One region of the Psychrilyobacter atlanticus DSM 19335 genome, then DNA from elsewhere that is predicted to be linked to it. Evidence: riboswitches for the same ligand, from Rfam matches in the RefSeq annotation. Region 1 holds a riboswitch; the other holds the start of a gene.
What was found. Region 1 has a riboswitch for lysine ahead of nhaC (Na+/H+ antiporter NhaC). Riboswitches for the same ligand answer to the same signal wherever they lie in the genome.
Positions count from the first base shown of each region.

Region 2: it holds a riboswitch for lysine, as region 1 does, so the genes downstream of both, kal (3-aminobutyryl-CoA ammonia lyase) here and nhaC (Na+/H+ antiporter NhaC) in region 1, are expected to answer to the same signal.

Region 1 covers NZ_KE384547.1:645,958-654,148, forward strand. The annotation lists gene oraE (D-ornithine 4,5-aminomutase subunit OraE) at 1-363, shown strand, start outside; gene K337_RS0103535 (GlmL-related ornithine degradation protein) at 547-1,932, shown strand; gene orr (ornithine racemase Orr) at 1,929-2,993, shown strand; lysine riboswitch at 3,042-3,225, shown strand; gene nhaC (Na+/H+ antiporter NhaC) at 3,328-4,737, shown strand; gene K337_RS0103555 (sodium:solute symporter family protein) at 4,829-6,154, shown strand; gene K337_RS0103560 (YwbE family protein) at 6,230-6,427, opposite strand; gene K337_RS0103565 (dipeptide epimerase) at 6,505-7,605, opposite strand; gene K337_RS0103570 (hypothetical protein) at 7,785-8,191, shown strand, end outside.
Region 2 covers NZ_KE384547.1:849,537-857,727, forward strand. The annotation lists gene kamC (lysine 5,6-aminomutase reactivase ATPase KamC) at 1-842, opposite strand, end outside; gene kamB (lysine 5,6-aminomutase reactivase subunit KamB) at 839-1,870, opposite strand; gene kamA (lysine 2,3-aminomutase) at 1,860-3,113, opposite strand; gene kdd (L-erythro-3,5-diaminohexanoate dehydrogenase) at 3,144-4,178, opposite strand; gene kce (3-keto-5-aminohexanoate cleavage enzyme) at 4,190-5,005, opposite strand; gene kal (3-aminobutyryl-CoA ammonia lyase) at 5,092-5,463, opposite strand; lysine riboswitch at 5,554-5,735, opposite strand; gene amrA (AmmeMemoRadiSam system protein A) at 6,170-6,697, shown strand; gene amrS (AmmeMemoRadiSam system radical SAM enzyme) at 6,702-7,715, shown strand; gene amrB (AmmeMemoRadiSam system protein B) at 7,684-8,191, shown strand, end outside.

The sequences.
Region 1 (8,191 bases):
CGTGAAGTTATAGATATAAAACATGGAGGAGTGGAAAAATTTGGAATGGAAGTTGAATATTTAGGAACTTCTGTACCTTGTGAGAAACTAATTGATGCAGCTGTAGAACTAAATGCAGATGTAGTGTTAGCCTCTACAATCATCTCCCATGATGATGTTCACTATAAGAATATGAAAAAATTACATGAATTAGCCATTGAGAAAGGTATCAGAGATAAGATAATCATCTGTGCTGGTGGTACTCAGGTAACTCCTGAAATAGCTAGAAAAAATGGGATGGATGAAGGGTTCTCAAAAAATGACAGGGGAGTAAATGTAGCTTCATTCCTGGTAAAAAGAAAGAAAGAGATGATGGAAAAATAGAATTACTTTTCTAAATATATGTTTTACCCTTCATAGGAGGGGGCCTGTGGCAGTAGTTTTAAGGTAAGGATTACTGCCTGGGTTTCTTTCTTTGAGGTTCCCATTTTAAGTTGAGTATTTAATACATTTAATTTGATATTCCATGAATATATCATAAAAGAAAGAGGGTAGAGGAGCAGAGATATGAAAATAGATGTTTTGGTAGCAGAGATAGGAAGTACTACAACAGTTGTCAATGCCTTTGGAAATTTAAATGGAGAAAACCCAAAGTTTATAGGGCAGGGGCAGGCTCCTACCACGGTAGATCAAGGGGATGTGAATCTAGGTCTTATGGATGCTACATATGATTTGGAGGAAAAACTGGGAATTAAAGAGTTGGAATATGATGAGTTTTTAGCTACAAGTAGTGCAGCAGGGGGCTTGAAGATGACTGTTCATGGATTGGTATATGATATGACAGCTAAAGCGGCAAAGGAAGCAGCCCTTGGAGCAGGAGCAAATATTCATATGGTAACATCGGGAAAACTGAGAAGAACAGATTTAAAGGAGATAGAAAAAATAAGACCTAATATAATTTTACTCGCTGGAGGAGTGGATTATGGTGAGCGGGATACAGCTCTATATAATGCAGAACTTCTAGCTAAACTTGATTTGGATATACCTATAATCTATGCAGGAAATATCCAAAATTGTGAGGAGATAAAATTAATATTTGAGGACTATGGGAAAGAAAAACTTTTAAAAATAGTGGAAAATGTATATCCCAAGATAGATCGATTAAATGTAGAGCCTGTAAGACGTGTAATTCAAGATGTTTTTGAAGAGCATATAATCCATGCTCCAGGGATGGAAAAGGTAAGAGATGTAGTGAGCGGGCCTATAGTACCTACCCCGGGAGCTGTAATGGAATCCTCTAAGATCTTAAAAGAAGTTATAGGAGATTTGGTTACTATAGATGTGGGAGGAGCGACTACAGATATCCACTCGGTAACTGATGGCAGTGAGGAGATAACGAGTATTTTAATCTCTCCAGAACCTGTAGCCAAAAGAACTGTAGAGGGTGATTTAGGGGTCTATGTAAATATGAGGAATATAGTTGAGATAGTCGGGGAAAAAAACTTAGCTAAGGAGTTATCTGTAGAGGAAGAGGAATTGACAGAGCATCTTTTGAATTTCCCACCTATTCCTAAAAGTGAAATGGAGATAAAGACAGTGGAGATCTTGACAGAAAAAGCAGTGATTATGTCGGTTCATCGACATGCCGGTGGATATAGACACCTCTTTGGTGAAACTAAAAAAACTTTGGCTGAAGGTAAAGATCTGACCAGTATTAAATGGATAATAGGGACTGGAGGAGCATTAACCCGTATACCTAACAGGATAGAGATCTTAAAAAAAATAGCCATGAGTAATAAGGGAGATAAACTCCTACCTACGCCAGAGGCAAAAATATTGATAGATAATGATTATATTATGGCTTCTTTGGGAGTCCTTTCAAAATATAATAAAGAATCAGCAGTTAGATTGCTGAAAAAAAGTTTAAAAATAGAGGAGGTGGAAACTTTATGACTGAATACCCAAGAGTAGTAGTAGATCTAAGTAAGATCGGAGAAAATGTAAAATTTTTGACAAAAAAATGCAAGGAATCCCAGATAGATGTAGTGGGAGTAACCAAGGTTTTTTCAGGGAGTATAGAGATAGCTAAGGTATTGGTAGAGGGAGGAGTAAGATATTTAGGAGATTCCAGGGTGGAAAATTTAAAAAAATATGAAAACCTGGACGTTCCCAAGATAATGATTCGTCTGCCAATGAGATCTCAGATAAAAGAGGTGATAAAACACGTAGATATAAGTTTAAACAGTGAAATATCTACTATAGCTCTTTTAAATGAAGAGGCCGGCAAACAATATAGAGTCCATAGAATCATCCTGATGCTTGAATTAGGAGATCTTCGAGAGGGGATCCTACCAGAAGATGTAGAGAGGTATATGGAACAAATAAATTCTATGAAAAATATTAAATTAGAGGGAATAGGTGTGAATTTAACGTGTTACGGAGGTATTATTCCCAGTTTCGATAATTTAGGGGAATTAGAAAAAGTTTCGGATTTAATAGAGGAAAAATATAATTTAAAGCTAAATATTATATCAGGGGGGAATTCTAGTAGTTTGGATCTATTGTGGAAAAACAACATGCCTCCTAAAATAAATAACTTAAGGCTGGGGGAATCACTTATCTTTGGTCGAGAAACGGCTTATGGAAAAGATCTCGAAGGCTGTTTCTATGACAGTGTAAAATTAGAGGTAGAAATAATAGAGTTAAAGGAAAAACAATCTTATCCAGTTGGGGAAATTGGGCTCAATGCTTTTGGAGAAAAACCTGTATTTGTAGACAGAGGAAAGAGAAAAAGGGCTATTTTAGCTATCGGAAAACAAGATGTAGACCAGTCTAATTTAGAACCGATGGATGAAAAGTTAATAATATTAGGTGCCAGCAGTGATCATTTGGTGTTGGATGTAACTGATTCAAAAAAGGAATACAAGGTAGGAGATATAGTGGAATTTAAGCTGGATTATGGGTCTCTTTTACAGTTAACAACATCACCTTATGTAAAAAAGGTATTTGATTAAATTTGACAAAGTTAATAAATTATTATAGAATAACTCTCAGAAAAGAAAAATTTAGATAGAGGTTGCAAATATTAAAGAGTAATTTTAGGCTAGTTATGACAAGCTTTGACCCTAAAATGAAAGGTAAATTTGCCGAAATGCGAAGAAGAAAGTCAGGATTCTTTGTATTGGGATTATGGAGAATACCCATAAGACTGTCACCATATAAAATTGGTGATGTGCTATTAAATGATTTTGAGCATAGACCTTATTTAAGTTTTATTGTTGGAGTTATTGGTAGTGTTATCGATAGCTCTTTTTTGTTACTTATAAAAAAAACAGGAGGGAATTGATTATGGGGAGTAAGATGAAAAAGGAAACGACATTTATGTACGCACTGATACCGTTGTTATTTTTAATAGGAAGTTTATTTTATGCAATTCAAATTGCACATATTGACGTGCACATACCTATCTTAGTATCGGCATTTTTTGCAGCTGGAGTAGCTATATTTGGTTTAAATTACACATGGAATGAGATAGAAGCAGGAATGGTTGAAACTATCAAGATGGCTTTAGGTGCAATCATAATTCTTATGATAATCGGAATGGTAGTAGGAACTTGGATTCAATCTGGTGTAGTACCAACTATGATATTTTATGGATTAAAGATATTGTCACCTGGAATATTTTTACCGGCAACAGTTATCATATGTGCTATTGTATCGGTAGCGACAGGTTCATCATGGACAACAGCAGCAACAGTAGGTATAGCACTTATTGGTGTAGGAGAGGGACTTGGAATACCTAGAAATATAGTAGCCGGTGCGATTATTTCCGGAGCATATATGGGGGATAAATTATCACCATTATCAGATACAACAAATTTAGCACCAGCAATGGCAGGAGCTACATTATTTGAGCATATTAAGCATATGTTATATACAACAGTACCTAGTTTCATTATCTCTATAATTTTATTCGGATTTATTGGAAGTAAATATACAGGGGCTGCGTTGAACACAGGGATGATTGATGGAATATTAACTACTCTAAATGGAAACTTTAATATTAGCCCGTTACTATTATTAGTACCAGTTATTGTTATCGGGGCAGTAATAATGAAAGTTCCTGCAATACCTGGATTATTCGGTGGAGCTATCCTAGGTGGAATAGCAGCAATGGTCTTCCAGGGAGCATCATTAGGATCGGTATTCTCAACTTTACACTATGGTTATTCAGCTGAATCGGGATTACCAATGGTAGACGATCTATTAAATAGAGGGGGATTAGACTCTATGATGTGGACTGTTTCATTGATTCTTTGTGCTATGATCTTAGGTGGAATAATGGAAAAAACACAAATGTTAGCAACTTTAGCAATGAAGATTTTATCTGTGGCACACTCTACTGGAAACTTAATCTTAGTAACTATATTGACACCGATTTTTGTAAACTCAATAGCGGGAGATCAATATCTTTCAATAGTTGTACCAGGAAGAATGTTTAAGGATGCATATACAGAGAAAGGTTTACATCCTAAAAATCTTTCGAGATCATTAGAGGATGCAGGAACACTGACATCACCATTAATTCCTTGGAACACATGTGGGGCGTACATGATAGCTACTTTAGGGCTGGCACCATGGACTTATGTTCCGTATTGTTTCTTAAACTTAATAAATCCAATTATAGCTATAATTTATGGATATACAGGATTTTCAATTGAAAAGATAGAAAAGGAAAAAGTAGAAGTAGAAGCATAAAAAAAGTAAAAATCCCTCCTAATTTTAGGAGGGATTTTTACTTTAAAGAATATGATATAATATCTATATTATAATTTTTAGGAGTGGTCAAATGAATCAGGTGATTTTAAGTTTATATTTTTTCTTAGTTATCTTTATAGGATATAGTTCTTACAAAAAAATTAAGGGATCAAAAGACTATTTTATAGCTGGAAAAGATGCTGGTGTGAAAGAAATTGCGGGAAGTCTCTTGGCTACAGTATTAGGAAGTTCAGCGATTATAGGAAGCGTTAATTTTTCCTATGCCAATGGATGGGCTGGCTCTTGGTTTATGCTCTGTGCAGCTTTAGGTCTTTTAGGTCTCCTACCCTTGGTAGACAGGTTAAAAAAATATAAGAGTTATAATTTACCGGAACTAATGGGAGAGTTTTACGGGAATGAGGTAAAGGTTCTTTCATCTATTATCATCCCTATTGCATGGATAGGCATAGTCGCAGCTCAGATAATGGGTTCAGCTAAGATAATCTCTATATTTGTGGATATGAACTACTCTACTGCAGTTATTATAAGTGGTCTGGTATTTATTGCCTATACATTTTTAGGGGGTCAATTATCCATTATAAAAACAGATTTTATCCAGTTTTTATTTATAATAGCCGGAGTTATTCTTTGTTTTACCTATATCTTAAAAGGTGGAGGAGATATAGTCGGGGTGGGACTGATCAATGAAAAATTTGGTTATTTAGATCTTTTTATTATGATTCTAACCTACTCATCTACTTTTTTAGTGGGACCGGATATCTATTCTAGGATATTTTGTGCCAGGGATGAAAAAACGGCTAAACAGGCTATAAAATTATCCATTGTAATTTTAATTCCACTAGGATTTATTTTAGCAGGGATAGGAGTTTATGTGAGTTCAAATTACGGGGTAGATATAGTAAAGGGATCTGTACTGATGTTTTTAGCAGACAGAGTATTGCCACAGCCAATAGTAATCTTACTTTACTTCGGATTATTGTCGGCAGTTATTTCCTCAGCGGATACTACCTTACTTACTGCTTCCTCTACTTTTGCCCAGATCTTTATGAAGGATTTAAGGGAGGAACAAGCTATAAAATTAACCAGAGTATTTATTCTTATTTTCGGTGGATTTTCTATACTGGTGGCATTGAAGTTTACCTTTATATTATCCACACTGCTACTTGCTCTAGCGGTCTATTCAGGAGCTTTTATAGTACCGTGTTTGGCAGGGATTTTAGGGTACAGGTGTAAAAAAAATTATGCTGTATCAGGGATTTTATTGGGTGGAGGTTTAGCTCTCTATGGTAAATTAACTGGAGGAGTACCAGGAAATCTCATAATTATTTTTTCATTCTTGGTGAACTTTATAATCTTGGTATTGGGAAGGCCTAGAGAGGTTAGAATAAAAAAATAAAAACTAAAATTTTAAAAATTAAGTTAAAAAAAGGCTCCTCCACTTAGAATTATCTAAATGAAGGAGGCTTTTTGTTTATTTTACTATAATTTCTTTTACCCTTCCAACTTGTCCATCTGTAAGCCTTACCTTTATCCCATGAGGGTGAAACTTACTGTTAGTCAGAAGATCCTGTACTGTTCCGTAAGTTAATTTACCACTTCTCTGATCATTTTTTAAAACGATTGCTACCTCTATACCAGGTTTTATGTCACTTCTATTTCTTCCATCCATTGTAATAACTCCTTCTATATATATGATTTTGTTTCAAAGAATTTTACCATGAAAATAACGACTTTTAAAGTCGATTGTTATTTTATATCTTTTATGAGCTCAAATCCAGTGATATTTTTTATTCCTAAACCAGGTTCATTGGATAAGGTTATCTCAGGTCCATCCATGAGAATCCCTCCATCTAATGGATTTTCACTGCAGAGAGCCGGACCGTCTAAATCTATCCGGGTTATAATAGAACTCTTTGCTGCTGCCAAATGAGCTGCCGCTGTAACACTTATTCCTGCTTCTAACATACATCCGATCATACATGGAATATTATAGATCTCACAGATATTAATTATTTTTAAAGCATTTGATATTCCACCAGTTTTCATCAATTTAATATTGATAATATCAGCAGCTTCTCGAATGATTACTTCTATTGCGTCTTTAGGTGAAAAGATAGATTCATCTGCCAAAATTGGGGATAAGACCTCAGATGTAACCTTTATCATTCCATGGATATCGTCAGCTTTTACAGGTTGTTCTACAAAATCCAAGACAATCCCATATTCCTCGATTTTCTTGATGGCATAGATTGATTCCTTTGCACTCCATCCCTGATTTGCATCTAACCGCAATTTTATATCGGATCCTACTGCTTCATAGATAGATTTTATCCTATAAATATCTTCTTCAATATTTTTACCCACCTTGATCTTTAACTCATCAAAGCCATTTTCTACAGCTTTGAGGCTGTCGGCTACCATCTTTTCAACGCTGTCTACACTGATGGTTAGATCGGTTTTCAAATGGTTAAGACCTCCTCCTAGGACTTTATATAGAGGTTTATTCATAGATTGTGCAAACAGGTCATAGAGGGCTATCTCTAGAGCTGCCTTTGCACTGGTATTTTTAAGTATTGTCTTCTGTACAATGTCTATCAGGTCATTAAAACCTTCAATATTTTTCCCTATTAATTGTTTTCCTATTAAAGTTACGGCTCCGATTATAGAATCGTGGGTATCACCTGTAATAACAGCAGTTGGAGGAGCTTCCCCAAATCCACTATTTCCTGTATCAGTTTCTATAATTATAACTATATCTTCTACACTTTCCACCGTTCGAAGTGCTGTTTTAAACGGTGTAATCAGTGGAACTTTGATCTTTCCAACTTGTATTTTTTCTATGATCATAATATACTCCTCCCTTTGATAACCCTTGTTAGAAGTTTACCACAAAATCAGGTGTTTTATAGAGGAAAGATCACATTAAATAATAGTTTAAACTATAAAATAATTAACTCGAGTTAATTAATTTGACATTTTTATTTACTTGAGTTAAGATATATTAATAGACTAAAAGGGGGAAGAGTATGAGTATAAAGAGATTTTTAGAAAAAAATAAATGGATAATGTTATCCTTTGTAGGAGCAATAGTTACCTATATAATAATGATATTAGTGACTATACCTACTATTAGAAATGGGATGAATGGGATAGAAATTTTTGATTTAAGACCGATGGGTTACTCTGTAAATGAGGGCTATAGTATACTCGATACATTGACAAAGGAAACTATTCAATATTATAAATATGTGCAACTACCTTTAGATTTTATATACCCATTTGCTATAAGTATGTTTTGTTTTTTAACATTATCAAAACTAACATTTAAAATGGGAAAAATAAAGGTAGTTAGATGGCTAGCTTTTCTAGTTATGACTTTTGATTATTTAGAGAATATGAGTATCTATTATTTGTTGAGTAACACTGTAAAACC
Region 2 (8,191 bases), 200 kb from region 1:
AAGATAGTATTACCATTTTTTAATAGGATATCTAATTTTTGAAATTCTTGGTTTTTAACCTTTAAAGTTTCTAAAATTTCTGGATTAAACATCCCGATAAATTCGATGTGTTCACCTATTTTAGGCCTGTTAGCTCCATATTTTATAGCAAGTTTTGCTTTAGCCAAGGTAAAGTCAATATCTTTAATTTTATCGATATCGATAAGGATATCGGAAGTATAAGAGACTAATTGTTTGCTTATATCTATTTTGACTTCAGATTCTTCACAATTTTCTAGAACAACAATCTCTCTTCTTTCTTCCTTTAGTCTTATCTGTAATTCGTTATCTGTAGTTGAAAAGATTAGTTTTTCAATCTCTGATTTTTTATCTCTGATAGTTTTTAATTTTTCTGAATATTCGTTATAGATATGGAAGGTAGGGATTTTTTTTGATCCCGGGTCTAAAATATCTACAATGGGACTTAGATCAACAAGGTGAAAATCTTTTAAAAATATATCGTTTGAGATACTTTTAATCTCCATAAAGATCATAGTATTTATCTTTAATTCGAATAACTCAACCTCATCTAAAATTTTTCCTTTTTGAAGATTAAAAACTATATTGGATATATTTTTTAATTTCATAAGGAGAAGCTCTATCTTCTGGATCTCTCTTTTATTCTGCTGACACCTGTCTATAAAAAATTCCAAATGATTGAAAATTTCTTCTAAAATCTCAGCTTCCTCTATGGGAACAATATCTCTTTTCTTTTGGTTACCATATGGAGATATTGTAGTCAGATTATTTGTGAGATATTCCAACCCAATTTTTTCTCTGTTTTTAAGATCAAGGTATCTCATAGTTCTCCTCCTACAACATCTACAACATCTATATCTATAGATGTTTTTAATAGTTCACAAAATTTTTCACTCTCAAATGAATATCCATAAGGGGATGTGGGATTACAGGTCAAATACAGGAGATTAATACTGTCTAGGACCTCTAATTTGACTGGTATCATAGATAATTTATGATACATATTAGAATCTATAAAAATTTTTGTTCCATCTTCTATAACGATCGTAAAACTTTTAAACAACTCTCTATTTTGTATGATAGATTCTATCAATCCCTTGGATACAGCACCTCCTAAAACTAAATATTTGTGATTAGGTTTGACTGCATCGACTATCTCCCTATGAGAATTAAGGGAAGTAGGGAGGTCTAAGACCTCTATATTTGATTGGGTATCTACAAATCCAATCTTCCCTGTTTTTAATATCTCTCTGGTTAAATCTGCTATGTTATCAGAACATTTTGGTAACTGTAACATTTTTACATTATGACTGCTTTCTTCCACTACCTTTGTAAGATCAGGGGAAAAACTAGCTCCAGTAGCCAATATAGAGGCCTCTGAAACTAAATTTCCTGCACTGCCTTTTCGACTCAGTGCACCATCAATGAGGACTAAGTCACACCCAAAATCTAACATAAGATCTCTTACTTTTATGAGAGCGGAATTGTAGGAGGGACCAGCCACATCTACAAATCCATTGCTTAAAGCTCTCATAATTATTATTTCACCCATAGGGGTAGAGATACCTGTGGCAGCTAAAATTTCCTTTGTTATATCACATTTACAAAGTAAATTTTTAGCTGTAGCAACTATACTGCCCTTTTCCACATAGATTTTAGGTTTATGTGTATTAGTCACTCTGTCACAGTCTTCACCATCACGTCCAATAGAAGTGAGGCCGATAACTTTAGTTCCCTTTAAATTTTTTAATATATAATTTAAAGTGGTAGTTTTCCCTGAGTTTTTTTCCATCCCTATAATAGATATACTATTATAGGGGAGTAGGGAAGTAATCATTTTCTTAGTGTTCATTTCTGATATGTCTGTCAAGTACCTTAGGCTCGATAGCTAGTTGTTTACCATCTAATAGTTTAGCTATTCCAAGGTGTTGTCTCTCTTCTTGACAGTGTTTGCAGTCACATTTATCTTCATATGGTTTTGGCTCTGTATATGTTGTGATAACTCCTTCAAAGTTTCTAAGAACAACTCTTTTTGGACTTTGAGAGATAATATATTGCGGCATAACAGGAGTCTTACCTCCACCACCAGGAGCGTCTACAACAAATGTTGGAATAGCGTATCCAGACGTATGTCCACGAAGACCTTCAATGATCTCAATTCCTTTAGATACAGGAGTTCTGAAGTGTTCTAACCCTACTGAAAGGTCACATTGATAGATATAGTAAGGTCTTACTCTTATAGCTACTAGGTCTTGAACTAACTCTTTCATGATATGAGTACAGTCATTTATTCCTCTAAGTAAAACAGATTGATTTCCTAATGGGATTCCTCCATCAGCCATCAATTCACATGCAGCTTTAGAAGCAGATGTGATCTCATCTGAATGATTGAAGTGAGTATTTAACCAAACTGGATGGTATTTTTTCATCATATTTACTAGTTCAGGAGTAATTCTTTGAGGTAATACAACTGGAGTTCTAGACCCGATTCTTACTATTTGAACATGTGGAATAGCTCTTAATCTTTTGAAGATATACTCTAATTTTTCATCTGAAATAAGTAGAGCGTCTCCTCCAGAAAGTAATACATCTCTGATTACAGGAGTTTTAGCGATGTAATCGATAGCTGTATCTATTTTTTCCATTCCTAAAGCAGCGTCTGTTTGACCTGCAAATCTTCTTCTAGTGCAATGTCTGCAATACATAGAACACATATCTGTAACTAATAATAATACTCTATCTGGGTATCTATGAGTAAGTCCTGGAACCGGTGAATCCTCATCTTCATGTAGAGGGTCATCTAGGTCAGCATCTGCCTTATGTACCTCAGCAGCTGTAGGTATTGCCTGTTGTCTTACAGGACATTTTGGATTTGTTGGATCGATCAATGTTAAATAATATGGAGTGATTCCCATTCTAAGGATAGAGTTAGCTGTTTTTACTCCCTCTTCCTCTTCTGGTGATAGGTCAAAATATTTTTTTAAATCTTCTAAAGTTTCAATTCTATTTCTTACTTGCCATTGCCAGTCATTCCATTGTTCATCACTTACATTTGGAAATAATTCTTTTCTTCTGCTTTCGTAGTTTAAATTCATCATAATTTTGTTGCCCCCCCTTTTTATTTTTTATACATATAATTTTTCAAATAAGTTTCTGATAGTTTTAGATTCACGTATGATACCTAATGTAAGGTCAGCATGCCCCTTAGCGTATCCATTTCCTACGATCATTTGTACGTCTTTTCCTACACCTTCAGCTCCTAAAGCTGCTTTTGTAAATGATGTTGCCATAGAGAAGAAATAAACTACCCCATCGTCCTTTGTAATAAGGATAGATGACATCTCTGTGTTAGCTACATTTACATTATTAATAACTACGTCACATACGTCGTCCCCTGTAATCTCCTTTACTTTTTCATAAACTTCAACAGGTTTAGTAGCGTCTGCGATAATTACATGGTGAGCTAGTTTCATATCTAATATTCTCTTTGCATTTTCTTCACTGTATTCAATTACGATAACTTTACCAGAATCTCCAGCATTTACCATGGCTTGATAAGCACATAAAACACCAGATTTTCCACCTCCGCCGATGATACAAACTGTGTCACCTTCTTTAACTAATCTTTCTACTTGAGCAGGAGCACCAGCTACATCCAGTGCAGCTAAAGCTAATTTTTCAGGGATATCTGTAGGTAAAACAGAGTAGATACCGGTTTCAAATAAAATAGCTTGTCCATCTATATCAACTTGGTCGTTAGATACATTTACATTGTTAATCTTATCAATCTTTAATGGTGTAAGGGATAATGAAACTAAGGTAGCTAATTTATCTCCTACTTTTAAAGTTTTATCAGGAAAATCAGAACCGATCTCTTTAACAACACCGATCAACATTCCCCCAGATCCAGTTACTGGGTTTTGCATCTTTCCTCTCTCTCCTACAATCTCATTGATCATAGTAGTCATCTTATCTATATCTTTATTGCACGCATCTTTTATTTGTGTGAATGACGCTGAATCAATATTTAATGTCATTACATCAAGTAATAACTCGTTATTTTTAATCTTCATTGTGTTATCAATTTTTACTGCAGCCTGTGGCATAGTTCCCATAGGTTCTATTACTCTGTGTGTTCCAAATGGACATCCTTTTATCATTTTGCTCCCCCTTATAATCCTAATATAACTCTTGCTTCTGCTGGTGTTGCAATTTGTCTTCCGAGCTCCTTGGCAATCCTTACTACTTTGGCTACTAAGACACCATTAGATTCAGCCAAGACACCTTTTTCTAAATAGATGTTATCCTCAAAACCAACTCTTACATGACCGCCACTTATGATAGCTGCTGTAGCCAATGAAAATTCAAATCGTCCAAGACCGGCAACTGAATAAGTAGATCCGCAAGGTAAGCTGTCTCTTAAGAATAAGAAGTCTCTTAACTCTCCTCCGATTCCTCCATTAACTCCCATTACAAAACTAAAGTGCATAGGAGACTTGATGAATCCTTTTTTATTTAATCTAACAGCCATTTCAATCATAGATTTGTCAAAACATTCCAATTCAGGTTTGACATTTCTTTCTATCATCTTTTCACCAAATTCTTTGATGGTATTTTCTGTATTAGTAAAAACTTCGTCTCCGCCAAAATTTAAAGTCCCACAGTCTAATGTTGCCATCTCAGGGTGTAATTCTGTAGGCTGTAATCTTTCTTCATTGGTCATCCCCACAGCTCCACCGGTAGATGGTTGGACAATAACGTCTGGACATTTTTCCTTGATAGCGTCTATACATAGTTTAAATCTTTCTTTTGACTGGGTAGGAGTACCGTCATCTTCTCTCACATGAAGATGTATGATACTGGCTCCCTCTATATATGCCCCGTATGCTTGCTCTACAATCTCTTCTACAGTATAAGGAACGTTAGGGTTGTGTTCCTTAGTAACTTCAGCACCACATATGGCAGCTGTTATGATTAACTTTTCCATCATTGCCTCCCTTTTTTATTCTCTAAGAAAGCATAAATTAACTTTAAAAATTTAAATTACGCTTATCTGGGTAAAGCGTCACGCTTTTAATTTCTTTGTTTATCTTTAGGTGTTACACAAGTTCCAGTGGCTCTGCAAACAACAATTGGTTCTTCTAAGACTTCACAAGCAGAATCACTGATGTCAACTCTAGGAATGATAACCTTTCTAGCTTCAAAAACCATCCTTCTAGATGTGTTCCCGACTTTTTCTATATAACCGACAGCCTCGATAAAATCTCCTGCATATACTGGAGCCATAAACTCAACGTTGTCATAGGCTTTAAATAATCCCTCGTCTCCATCTTGTCTGATGAGGAGCTCGGTAGCTACATCTCCAAATAAACCTAGCATTCTGGCACCATCTACTAAGTTACCCCCATAATGAGCATCGTGGGTACTCATCCTCAATCTAATCATTACTTCTTTCACAACTCATTCCCCCTTTTTATTTTTTGCATCAAAAAAAACACCTATCTATGATTTAAGACAGAAAATTACCAAGAACTAAAAAGAAATAGCTCTCCACAACTAAAGTTGTGACAGTCAAGATGGATTTTCCCATATTAACCAAGGTTAGCTCTAGCAGATCCAACCTTTCGGCAATTAAGTCCTTCACTTTTAACTTCAGAAGATCCTTTGATCTTTAAGATGTTAAAAGTTACCACAATAAATGCTCCTCTATTATATATTTTATTTATGTAACCTATCTAAGAAAATGAAAACTCATTCATAGATTCGTTACAATACATTTTTACTATATAAAGAACACAAAGTCAAGTGAAAAAAATAATTTTATCCTCGTGGGGAGGAAGTATAAGGGAAAGTCTTTTTCTGACACTACCTATCTATTTACCTAGTTAATTGATAAACTTATTTTTTTAAAGCCAAAGGTATCAAGGATAAAATAAAAATTTAATTATAATATTGTTATTTTTTAAGGAAGTTTTATTTTATCTAATATATTTCAAATGAATAGTTATCATAATAAAGTTATATAATTGATTAATTTTTTTTAATCATAATTATCTATGAAAATCAAAAAATAAAAATTTAATAAAAAAGGAAGTTTATTGAATTTATCAAATAAAGAATAAGGAATAAATATTTTTTAGGAGGTAGTTATATGTATAAACCGAGGAGTATATATGTAGAAGTAGCTTTAGAAACTATTATAGCTAAATTAGGTTTAGATGGACAAAGTGAGGTGAAAGAAGATAAATATAAGGAGATCCAGGAATTGATGGAAAAAAAACCTTGTTTCGTCACCTTGTACAAGGAAGGTGCTCTGAGGGGATGTATAGGAACCATGATACCATATCGAGAAAATTTATTGGAGGAGATAAGAGGAAATGCCATCTCAGCTGCCTTTAACGACCCTAGATTTGAAGCATTAAAAAAAGATGAGTTAGAGAGGTTGGAAATTTCTGTAGATGTTCTCTCTCCTATGGAGGAGGTAGAGGATATAAAAGAATTAGATCCTAAAAAATACGGGATATTAATAAGTGATGGAAGATCTCAAGGGGTACTTTTACCGGATTTAGAGGGAATAGATAGTGTAGAGCAGCAGATAGAGGTAGCTATGAATAAAGCTGGAATAACCCGTAACCCCGGATTGGTTATAAAAAAATTTACTGTGAAAAGGTATAGGTGAGAAGATGAAAGAAGCTTTATTTTATAAGAGGTTAAAGGATAAAAAAATAGGCTGTGAACTATGCCCTCATAGGTGTATATTAGAGGATGGCAGTGTGGGCAGATGTGGTGTAAGGCAGAATATCGGCGGAACCCTGATGACTAAAAACTATGGGATGATTTCGGCTCTTAATATGGACCCCATTGAAAAAAAGCCGTTTTATCATTTTTATCCAGGAGAAGAGGTTTTATCCATTGGAAGTATAGGATGCAATATGAATTGTGCTTATTGTCAAAATTATGAGATAGCTAAGGAATTTAAAGGAATACGAGCTAAGGAATATACCTATGAGGATATATTGAGAAATTTTAAAGGATTTGGAGTAGCATTTACCTATAACGAACCTACCGTTTGGTATGAATTTATGCTGGATGTGGCAAAATTAGCGAAATGCTGCTCTAAAAAAACTATGATGATAACCAATGGATTTATAGAAAGGGAACCTCTGTTGGAATTAACTCCATATATAGATGGGTTTAGTGTAGATTTAAAAGGATTTACAGAAGAAGTTTACTCTGAATTAGGTGGGACTTTAGAAGGAGTTAAAAACACCTTGAAAGTAATAACTGGGAGGAATAAGCATCTAGAGATAGAGTTTTTATTGGTGCCTAAACTAAATGATGATAGGGAGACATTTATAGAGATGGTTAAGTGGGTAAGGGATGAATTGGGATCAAATATTGTTTTACATATAAATGGATATTATCCTAGTTATAAGCTGAAGACTCCAGCGACAGAAAAAAAACTTCTTTTAGAATTTCATGAGGTAGCTAAAAAATACTTGAACTATGTATATATAGGGAATGCAGGGATAGACTTAGATACAGTCTGTAGTTGTGGAAATTTACTTGTTCAAAGGGATGGATGGAATGTAGAAATGCTAGGATTAGGTGAGGATGGCCGATGTAAAAAGTGTGGAGAGAAGGTCGTGGAGACGGGAGGGAGCTATGAAAAAAAGGGAGGAGTTTGTAAAGGGTAAGTTTTACCCTTCTAAAAAAGAAGAAATTGAAGAGATGATTGAATTTTTTTTAAGAATAGAATCTCCTAAAAAAATAGATTGTGAGATATTAGGAGGAATAGTCCCCCATGCAGGTTATGAATTTTCAGGACCATCTGCAGTTCATTTTTTTAATACCTTAAAGGGAAAAGACATTGAGACTGTAATTATAGTAAATCCTAGTCATACAGGTTATGGAGGGGCTATAAGTCTAGATACAAATAAAATCTGGGGTTCTCCTATGGGTGACTTGGAGATAGACCTTGATTTTGAAAAAGAATTGGATTTGTCATATTCGGAAGATGCACATAAATATGAACATTCTGGAGAGGTCATGCTGCCGTTTTTAAAATACTTTATAGAGAGTAAATTTAAAATAGTTCCTATAACAATGAAGATTCAAAGTTATAAAAATGCGAAATATCTGGCTGAAAAAATATATGAAACTGCTAAAAAAC